4 regions of the Pseudomonas sp. GW822-FHT06B12 genome follow, and region 4 is predicted to be linked to each of the others. Evidence: predicted binding sites of a transcription regulator. Region 4 holds the regulator's gene; each other region holds the start of a gene.
The links. Region 4 encodes FliA, which starts transcription of late flagellar genes. Its sites were predicted from a motif close to CTAAAGTTTNNNNNNNNNNNGCCGNTAA; they were not measured.

Region 1 (2,201 bases), on a different contig from region 4:
TTACCTGATCCCGATTCCGGGCACCAAGCAACGCAAGTATCTGGAGGAGAATGTCGCGGCGCTGAACGTTGTATTAAGTCCGGACGAGCTGTCGGCGCTGGAGGCGATTTTTCCGGATGACGCGGTGCTCGGGGGGCGTTATCCGCAAGCCGTCATGCAGATGCTCGATCGATAACATTGAGAGTCGCAGGCCCGTTCATGCTGTGTATGACGGGCCTGTTGCGCTTGAAGATCAGGCTTTGCCGTTGACACCCTTGGTGTTCGGAACGGCGGGGCCATTGCCCATGCCATAAGTCTTCAGGTTCTGCAGTACGTAAATCGCCTTCTTGTACTCGGGAATCAGATGATTGGCGTACTTGTTGCCTTTGAGGTTGTTGTTCTGAATGGTATCCAGCTGCGTCGCGAAGTACTCCAGCGCATTAAATTTTTCGTCCAGGTTTTTCGGCACCCCAAAACGATCGAACTTGTCGCCAGCGTTGAGCAGCGTCAGGGCCGTCACATCGCTGATCAAACCCCGATCGCGCAAAAAGGCGCTGATGTTGCCGAGCTGTTTGACCGTGACCGTCTCGGGGTCGAAACCCTTGAAATTCTTGTAGAGCTTCTGCTCGTTCATTTTCGCGGTGTTCAGCGCCAATGGGTCGTTGCCCACCAGTGCGAGCATCTGCTTGACCTTGACGCTCTGCGGTACGGGTTTACTGCCACCCGTTCCGCCCTCGCGAATCAGTAATCCGGCCTTGCTGGTCCAGCCACCGACATAACCGATCGTCATGACAGTGCCCCTGTGTGCAGACATCCTTGTAAGGCGAGCATAAAAACTCCTTATTCAACCGATGGAATTGCGCGCAAGTATCAATGTGCCAGCCCCCCTCCACCTACAAATATTTCAGCTTTTTACAATTTCTGTACAATTCGGATACAAACCACCAAACCCTTGATTTCATTGATCTGTAACCATTGTTTAACAATCGGACCATTACTGAATCCGGTTTAAAAACGCCCCAACAAAACCACGTTGCCGCCCGGAACGGAGGCGCAAATGTCTCGCGCCCGTGACTAACCGGTCGTCCGTAAAAAGCCTGTTTTGGGACCATAGTACTAATGTTTGTCTGCCGCAGGCCGATAGCTGCTAAACGCCGCAATAAATCAACAAGAGCGGTTAGCACGCCACAGAAGGACAGGTTCAATGCCCGCATTCCGTACCATTCAAGCCCGTTACACGCTGTTTCTGGTGCTGTTCATCCTGTTGTTATTCGCCTTGACGGTGGCGGGCATCAGCCAGTTGGTCGCGCCGAAACTTCGGCACACGGAAGAACAGGTGGCCCTGAACCGTATTGCCGAAGTGGCCGATCAGATCCAGGGCGAACTGAACAAGGTTCAAGCGCAACAACGCAGCATCACCCAAACCATCCCCCTGCTCGACAGCGCGGCCATCGACACCGTGCTGCCGGGCCTGGTGGATCAGTACGGTGAGCTGAAGGTGTTTGGTGGCGGGATCTGGCCGTTGCCTGGCCAGCGCGAAGCCGGACGCAACAAATTCAGTACCTTCTGGCACCGGGATGCGTCGGGCAAACTGGCCGTCAACACGTTCTGGAACAGCGACGCTGCGCCCAACTATTACGACCAGTCCTGGTACAAGGGCGGCATGCAGACGCCGCGTGGTCACTGCGCCTGGGCCACCGCCTACAAGGACGATGCCAGTGCCGAGCCGCGTACCAACTGCGCCATGGCGATTGCGCGCAACGGCGTACCGTACGGGGTCGCGACCATTGACGTCACGCTGGGCTTCTTCAATGACCTGGTAGCGCGCAAGGAAAAAGACCTGGGCGCCGAAATGCTGATCGTCGAGGCCGACGGCAAGATCATCAGCAACAGCTCGCGCATCAATGGCCCGATTGTCCTGAAAAACATCAGTGCACTGGCAGGCAACTCGCCTTTTGCCGCGCAGATCAAAACCGCGCTTGAGCGCCGTGACGCTTCGCTGCAACGCGTCGAGTTCGACAATCAAGGCGTAGCCAACACCTTCTTCATGCGGCCGATCGAAGGCACGCCGTGGTTCCTCGCCACCGCCCTGCCGACCAAACTGATTACCGCTCAACGCGACGATGTGCTGAGCACCTTGAGCCTGTTGCAGATCCCGATGGTTCTGCTGCTGGTGCTGCTGCAAATCTATGCGATCCGCCAACTGATCCAGCGCATGAAAG
Region 2 (2,201 bases), on a different contig from region 4:
CGGAATGGTTGCCCCCCGAATATTCGCCACGCCGCACACGACAGGACTGGACTTGGGCATCAGGGTCAGTTTGGGGCATTGCAGCACCTCCCGAACCTTGAACACGTTGATCCCGTAAAGCTGCTGGCCGTCGAGACGGAACAACAACAGCTCCAGGCGATTCTGCCCTACCAGTTGCGTGCGCTGGTTTACCGAATCCATTACACCAGCCATGCCCAGACTCCTACACCACCAACGCTAAGTGTGTTGCGACGCACATTCATCACTAAACGGCACGGCGCTTGCTTTTTAACTGTTATGAACGCAAAAACGACATTTTCCCGACGCCTGACATCAATGTGCCGCAAATTCCTCGGCGCTTTGTCAGCCGTATGCCTGTTGAACGCTGGCAGCCCTGCCTTTGCTGACCCGGTTACCTTGCCTGATCTACTTATCGGCGTCACTCAGGGCTTTCTTGAATTCACCGTAGAAGACTATTTGGCCACCAGTCAAACCGAAGGGCGCTACGAAATCGAGGTCAACAAACTCGACCCGCGCATGCACATGCCGGCGTGCGACAAGGAATTGACAGCGACACTGGAAAGTCCGGCCAGGCCTATAGGCCGGGTTACGGTGAAAGTCCGTTGCGATGGCGCCTCCCCCTGGACGGTCTTCGTACCCGCTCAAGTCCGCCTGTTTCGCGCGGTCGTCACGACCACTCGCCCCCTCAATCGGGCCGGGATCATCGAGCCTCATGACGTGACATTGCGTGAGCGCGATATCAGCCAGATCAATCAGGGATATCTGACGAACGTCGATCAAGCCATCGGACAAAAACTTGCCCGACCAATGGTCACCGATCAGGTCATTACCCTCGTTCATCTGGAGCAGGCAGAAGTCGTGCGCAAGGGCGATCAGGTAGTCATCACCGCCCGCAGCGGCACGCTCAGCGTGCGAATGCCTGGCGAAGCGCTGTCCAATGGCGGTCTGAACGAACAGATTCGGGTCAAAAACCTCAACTCCCAACGGGTCATCAAGGCGCAAATCATGGCCCCGGGCCAGGTGGAAGTCTCCATGTAGATTACTGGCGCACAACCGTCCTGTTCCCTAAACTGTGCCTCACGCAGGGCAAATACCGACGCGCCCGAGCTCATCACTTATTGAGCCTAAAGTTTTTCCGGGTATGGCCGAAAACATGGCAAGCGTCCAAATTCCCAGAGGTTTTTTTATCATGGTCATTGATTTCAGCCGTTTAAACAGCTCCCCCACGCTCACCAGCAGCACGCGTACCAGCGCCAACAAGGAAACCGGTGATGCCGGCAAATCCGCGCCGCTGAGTACCTCGACCGAACAGGTCGGTGCCGCCAAAAGCGGGGAATCGGTACACCTCAGCAATGAGGCTCAACAGTTGCAGAAGATCACTGACAAGCTGCGCGATCAGCCTGCCGTTGACAACGCCCGCGTGGCCGAGTTGAAAGCAGCGATTGCCGACGGCAGCTATAAGGTCGACAGCAACCGTGTAGCCAGCAAACTGCTCAACTTCGAAGCCCAGCGCTAGCCAAAGGCCTGCGCCAGGCTTTTGGACGCTTAAAACCCAAGGCCAGCCATGCACGACACTAATTTACTGCAACTGATCACCGATGACTTTGCTCCAGCTCAACAGTTGCTGGAGCTGCTGAAGACAGAATCCCTCGCCTTGCACGGCCGTGACATGCCGCTGCTCGAAGACATTCTGGCGCAGAAACAGGCACTGATCATTCTGCTGGAACAGCATGGCCGCAAACGCAGCGAAATTCTCGCGAGCCTGAACCTTCCTGCCAACCGCGCAGGTCTGGAGCAGTTCGCCGCTCACTCAAGTATTGGCGATCAGTTGCTGACCCAAAGCGATGCTCTGACCCAACTTCTTGCAGATTGCCAAGCCGCCAACGAGCTCAATGGCCGCTCGATCCAGGTGCAACAAGCCACCACCGCCAATCAGCTGAAAATCCTCAACGGTGGCGAGCCTCCGACCCTTTATGACGCTCGCGGATCAACCGCCATGCTGGTGAAGCCGCGCGCGCTCAGTCAGGCTTGAACTCATAAATAAGCGCGCTCTATCAAGCCGCGAAACATGCTGGCAGAATGCTAGCTCTTGCGTGTGATCGTATTCTGTCTGGAGATTGATAAACCGTGTTCAACGCCTTAAGCGCGGAAGATGCTCCGCAGCCACCCAAGGTGCTCAG
Region 3 (2,201 bases), on a different contig from region 4:
GGCCCGATTGGCGGTGTTGGTGTTGGGGGCCAACGGATAACGTTCACCGTGAAAACGCATCGTGATTTGCGACTCCTGAATGCCATTGGCCTTGAAGAAGTCCATCACCGCCAGCGCTCTGCGCCGGGACAGATCACGGTTGGTCAGGCGATTGCCGCTGTTATCGGAATGACCGTCGAGCTCGATGTGATTGACCGTCGGGTCGGCCTTCATGAACGTCAGCATGACCTGCAGCTTGGCCTTGGCCTGCGCATCCAGATCGATACCACCACCCGGGAAACCAACTTCGGCCTGCTTCACCTGTTCGTAATTCATCGGCAGCAACTTGGCGACGCACACCTGGTAATCGGCGTAGGCCTTGCTGAATTTGACCGGCAACAAACGGACTTCCGACACCCCGCCATCGCGCGAGTAATGACGAACCAACGGACTTCGACCGTCCATCAAGCCACCAATAAGGCGTCCGGCCTGGAGCTGCGAGCTGTTGAACAGCACCTCGCCGCTGCCGACTTTGACCGAGCCCAGATTGATATCACCACGCCCAGGCTGCCAGGGCGCCTCTGCAGCCAGCAAGGTCGCCGAACCGCCCGCGAGCATTGGGTTGTAGGCCTTCAGACGAAAGATTGCCTGCTCGCCCGCGCGCCGCACGAACTCACCCGAGCCAAAATCGGTAATCGGTTGGGTCAGGCGACATTCGAACTTGTCGCCTTCGACCGTCCACTCGATGCTCTCCAGACGCGTCTGGAAAGTGAGAGCCATCGCAGGAAGGCTGGCAAACACGCTGAGCAAGGCTAAATAACGCTGGCGCACGGGAGGCTCCACTGGCTTCTACAACAAAAAGACCGATACATATGATTACGGCATACCTTTGTCATATCGGAAGCTTGCTGCAAAACTTGATAGCGAGTGCCTGGATGAGTCTTTTCCGGTAGCATTCCCTTGAGTTTGACCCGCCTGGAATCCCCAATGTCCGACCGCCTGACCCTGCTGCGTCCCGACGACTGGCATATTCATCTTCGCGATGGTGCTGTGTTGCCCAATACTGTCGCGGATGTCGCGCGTACCTTTGGTCGCGCCATCATCATGCCTAACCTGGTACCACCGGTGCGTAACGCCGCTGAAGCCGACGCCTATCGCCAGCGCATTCTCGCTGCGCGTCCGGCCGGCAGCCGTTTCGAACCGTTGATGGTGCTCTACCTGACCGACCGGACTACACCCGATGAAATTCGCGCGGCCAAGGCCTGCGGTTTCGTTCACGCCGCCAAGCTGTATCCGGCTGGCGCGACCACCAACTCGGACTCCGGTGTTACCAGCATCGACAAGATCTTCCCTGCGATCGAGGCCATGGCCGAGGTCGGGATGCCCTTGTTGATTCACGGTGAAATCACCCGTAACGACGTCGATGTCTTTGACCGCGAAAAAATCTTCATCGACGAGCACATGCGCCGGGTCGTGGAGCGTTTCCCAACGCTCAAAGTGGTGTTCGAACACATCACCACCAGCGATGCCGTGCAGTTCGTCAACGAGGCTTCGGCCAACGTTGGCGCAACCATCACCGCTCACCACCTGCTGTATAACCGCAACCACATGCTGGTGGGCGGGATTCGTCCGCACTTCTATTGCCTGCCGATTCTCAAGCGCAATACACACCAGGTCGCCCTCCTTGACGCCGCCACCAGCGGCAGCGAGAAGTTCTTCCTGGGCACGGACTCGGCCCCGCACGCCCAGCACGCCAAAGAAGCCGCCTGTGGCTGTGCCGGTTGCTACACCGCTTATGCCGCGATCGAGCTGTACGCCGAGGCCTTCGAACAGCGCAATGCGCTGGACAAGCTCGAAGCCTTCGCCAGCCTCAATGGCCCGCGTTTCTACGGCCTGCCGGCGAACACCGATCGCATTACCCTGGTCCGCGAAGAATGGACCGCCCCAACCAGCCTGCCGTTCGGCGAGCTGACTGTCATCCCGCTGCGCGCCGGTGAAAAACTGCGCTGGCGCCTGCTGGAGGAACACGCGTGAGTGAAGACCATTTCGACGACGAACAGGAAGGTTCAGGCGGTGGTGGTTCACGCCACCCGATGGCAGCCAGGTTCCGTGGATATCTGCCAGTCGTCGTCGACGTTGAAACCGGTGGTTTCAACTGTGCCACTGACGCCTTGCTGGAAATTGCCGCCACGACCATCGCCATGGACGAAAAAGGTTTTGTG
Region 4 (2,201 bases):
CTCTTGCTGAGCTCGGCCGGCGCGTCATGCTGCTGGACGCCGATCTGGGGCTGGCGAACGTCGACGTCCTGCTGGGGCTCACGCCCAAGCGTACGCTGGCCGACGTCATCGAAGGCCGCTGTGAGCTGCGCGATGTATTACTTCAGGGGCCGGGCGGAATTCGTATTGTTCCAGCAGCGTCCGGTACCCAGAGCATGGTTCACCTCAGCCCAGCCCAACATGCTGGCCTGATTCAGGCATTCAGCGACATTGGCGATAACCTCGACGTATTGGTCATCGACACGGCGGCGGGTATTGGTGAGTCGGTCGTCAGTTTCGTTCGCGCGGCCCAGGAAGTGTTGCTGGTGGTTTGCGACGAGCCGACGTCGATCACTGACGCCTACGCGCTGATCAAACTGCTCAACCGCGATTACGGCATGAACCGCTTCCGCGTGCTGGCCAACATGGCGCAAAGCCCGCAGGAAGGACGAAATCTGTTCGCCAAGTTGACCAAGGTCACGGACCGCTTCCTCGACGTCGCCTTACAATACGTCGGTGCGGTGCCTTACGATGAATGCGTGCGCAAGGCGGTGCAGAAACAACGCGCCGTGTATGAAGCCTTTCCTCGTTCCAAATGTGCGCTGGCGTTCAAGGCCATCGCGCAGAAAGTCGATACCTGGCCGCTGCCTGCCAATCCGCGTGGGCATCTGGAGTTTTTCGTCGAGCGTCTGGTGCAGCAAACTGCGGGTCCGGTTCTATGACAGCCAGCGGTTATAACCTGTACAAGAAGTCGGCGCGTGACGCGCAGTACGAACTGATCGAGCGTTACGCGCCACTGGTAAAACGGATTGCCTATCACCTGTTGGCGCGCTTGCCGGCCAGCGTTCAGGTCGAAGACCTGATCCAGGCGGGAATGATCGGTTTGCTTGAAGTGTCGACCAAATACGATGCGAGCAAAGGTGCGAGTTTCGAGACGTACGCGGGGATCCGTATCCGTGGTGCGATGCTCGATGAAGTCCGCAAGGGGGACTGGGCGCCACGCTCGGTCCACCGCAATACCCGGATGGTGAGTGACGCGATTCGCTCAATTGAAGCTAAAACCGGGCGTGACGCTAAAGATCACGAGGTTGCGGCCGAACTCCAATTGAGTCTCGACGATTATTACGGGATTTTGAATGACACCTTGGGCAGTCGCCTGTTCAGCTTCGACGATCTGTTGCAGGACGGCGAGCATGAAGGGCTGCACGAGGATGGCGCGAGTGCTCATCTCGAACCGTCGCGCGACCTGGAAGATGAACGCTTCCAGGCTGCACTGGCGGATGCGATTGCCAATTTGCCGGAGCGTGAGCGACTGGTGTTGGCGCTGTACTACGACGAAGAGCTGAACCTCAAGGAAATCGGTGAGGTCCTGGGGGTCAGCGAATCGCGGGTCAGCCAGTTACACAGCCAGTGCGCGGCCCGTTTGCGGGGGCGTTTGGGGGAGTGGCGAGCGCGCTGACAGCAGTGTGGGGACACTGCGAACGAAACAGGCATGGCGTAAAGCTGTGCCGGTCTCAATCCGTTGTGCTCCAGACAGTCGTTGAGTGCTCTGCCTGATTGATTGAATGGCGTGTCCAGGTGCTGGGCGCGTTTAAGACTGCTTGGAGGTCGAATTGGACAAGAACATGAAAATCCTCATCGTTGATGACTTCTCAACGATGCGGCGGATCATTAAGAACCTGTTGCGTGACCTTGGGTTCACCAACACGGTCGAGGCGGACGACGGTATTACCGCCATTCCCGTCCTCAACAGCGGGAGCATCGACTTTCTGGTAACGGACTGGAACATGCCTGGCATGACCGGTATCGATCTGCTGCGCCATGTGCGCGCCGATGAAAAGCTCAAGCATCTTCCGGTACTGATGGTCACTGCCGAAGCCAAGCGCGAGCAGATCATCGAAGCCGCTCAAGCCGGTGTAAACGGCTATGTGGTCAAACCCTTCACGGCCCAGGCGTTGAAAGAAAAGATCGAAAAAATATTCGAACGCATCGGTTGATGTGCGGAGCCACTGCGCCACGGGGGGAGCTATGGAGCAAAGAGAATCTTCACAGGGCGATTTCGAATCGACCCTGAAAAAACATGCCCAGGAACTGGTCGAAAGCCTTGAAAAGGGCAGGTTCGGCGACGCTGTGCAACTGATCCATGAGCTCAATCAGACCCGTGACCGCGGCCTGTACCAGGA

Region 1: a site for FliA is predicted at 1,096-1,123, ahead of AC1RKH_RS27795 (methyl-accepting chemotaxis protein). Genes of this name have one in related genera too.
Region 2: a site for FliA is predicted at 1,146-1,173, ahead of flgM (flagellar biosynthesis anti-sigma factor FlgM). Genes of this name have one in related genera too.
Region 3: a site for FliA is predicted at 874-901, ahead of AC1RKH_RS16220 (flagellar protein MotY). Genes of this name have one in related genera too.

Annotation. Positions count from the first base shown of each region.
Region 1 is NZ_JBXALR010000020.1:27,638-29,838, reverse strand. Features, by position in the region: gene AC1RKH_RS27805 (aldo/keto reductase) at 1-175, shown strand, start outside; gene AC1RKH_RS27800 (hypothetical protein) at 233-769, opposite strand; gene AC1RKH_RS27795 (methyl-accepting chemotaxis protein) at 1,184-2,201, shown strand, end outside.
Region 2 is NZ_JBXALR010000010.1:78,239-80,439, forward strand. Features, by position in the region: gene AC1RKH_RS21220 (chemotaxis protein CheV) at 1-213, opposite strand, end outside; gene flgA (flagellar basal body P-ring formation chaperone FlgA) at 298-1,059, shown strand; gene flgM (flagellar biosynthesis anti-sigma factor FlgM) at 1,211-1,537, shown strand; gene AC1RKH_RS21235 (flagella synthesis protein FlgN) at 1,586-2,053, shown strand; gene AC1RKH_RS21240 (flagellar brake protein) at 2,149-2,201, shown strand, end outside.
Region 3 is NZ_JBXALR010000006.1:354,436-356,636, reverse strand. Features, by position in the region: gene AC1RKH_RS16220 (flagellar protein MotY) at 1-810, opposite strand, end outside; gene pyrC (dihydroorotase) at 967-2,013, shown strand; gene rnt (ribonuclease T) at 2,010-2,201, shown strand, end outside.
Region 4 is NZ_JBXALR010000003.1:100,748-102,948, forward strand. Features, by position in the region: gene fleN (flagellar synthesis regulator FleN) at 1-740, shown strand, start outside; gene fliA (RNA polymerase sigma factor FliA) at 737-1,477, shown strand; gene AC1RKH_RS07860 (chemotaxis response regulator CheY) at 1,644-2,015, shown strand; gene AC1RKH_RS07865 (protein phosphatase CheZ) at 2,047-2,201, shown strand, end outside.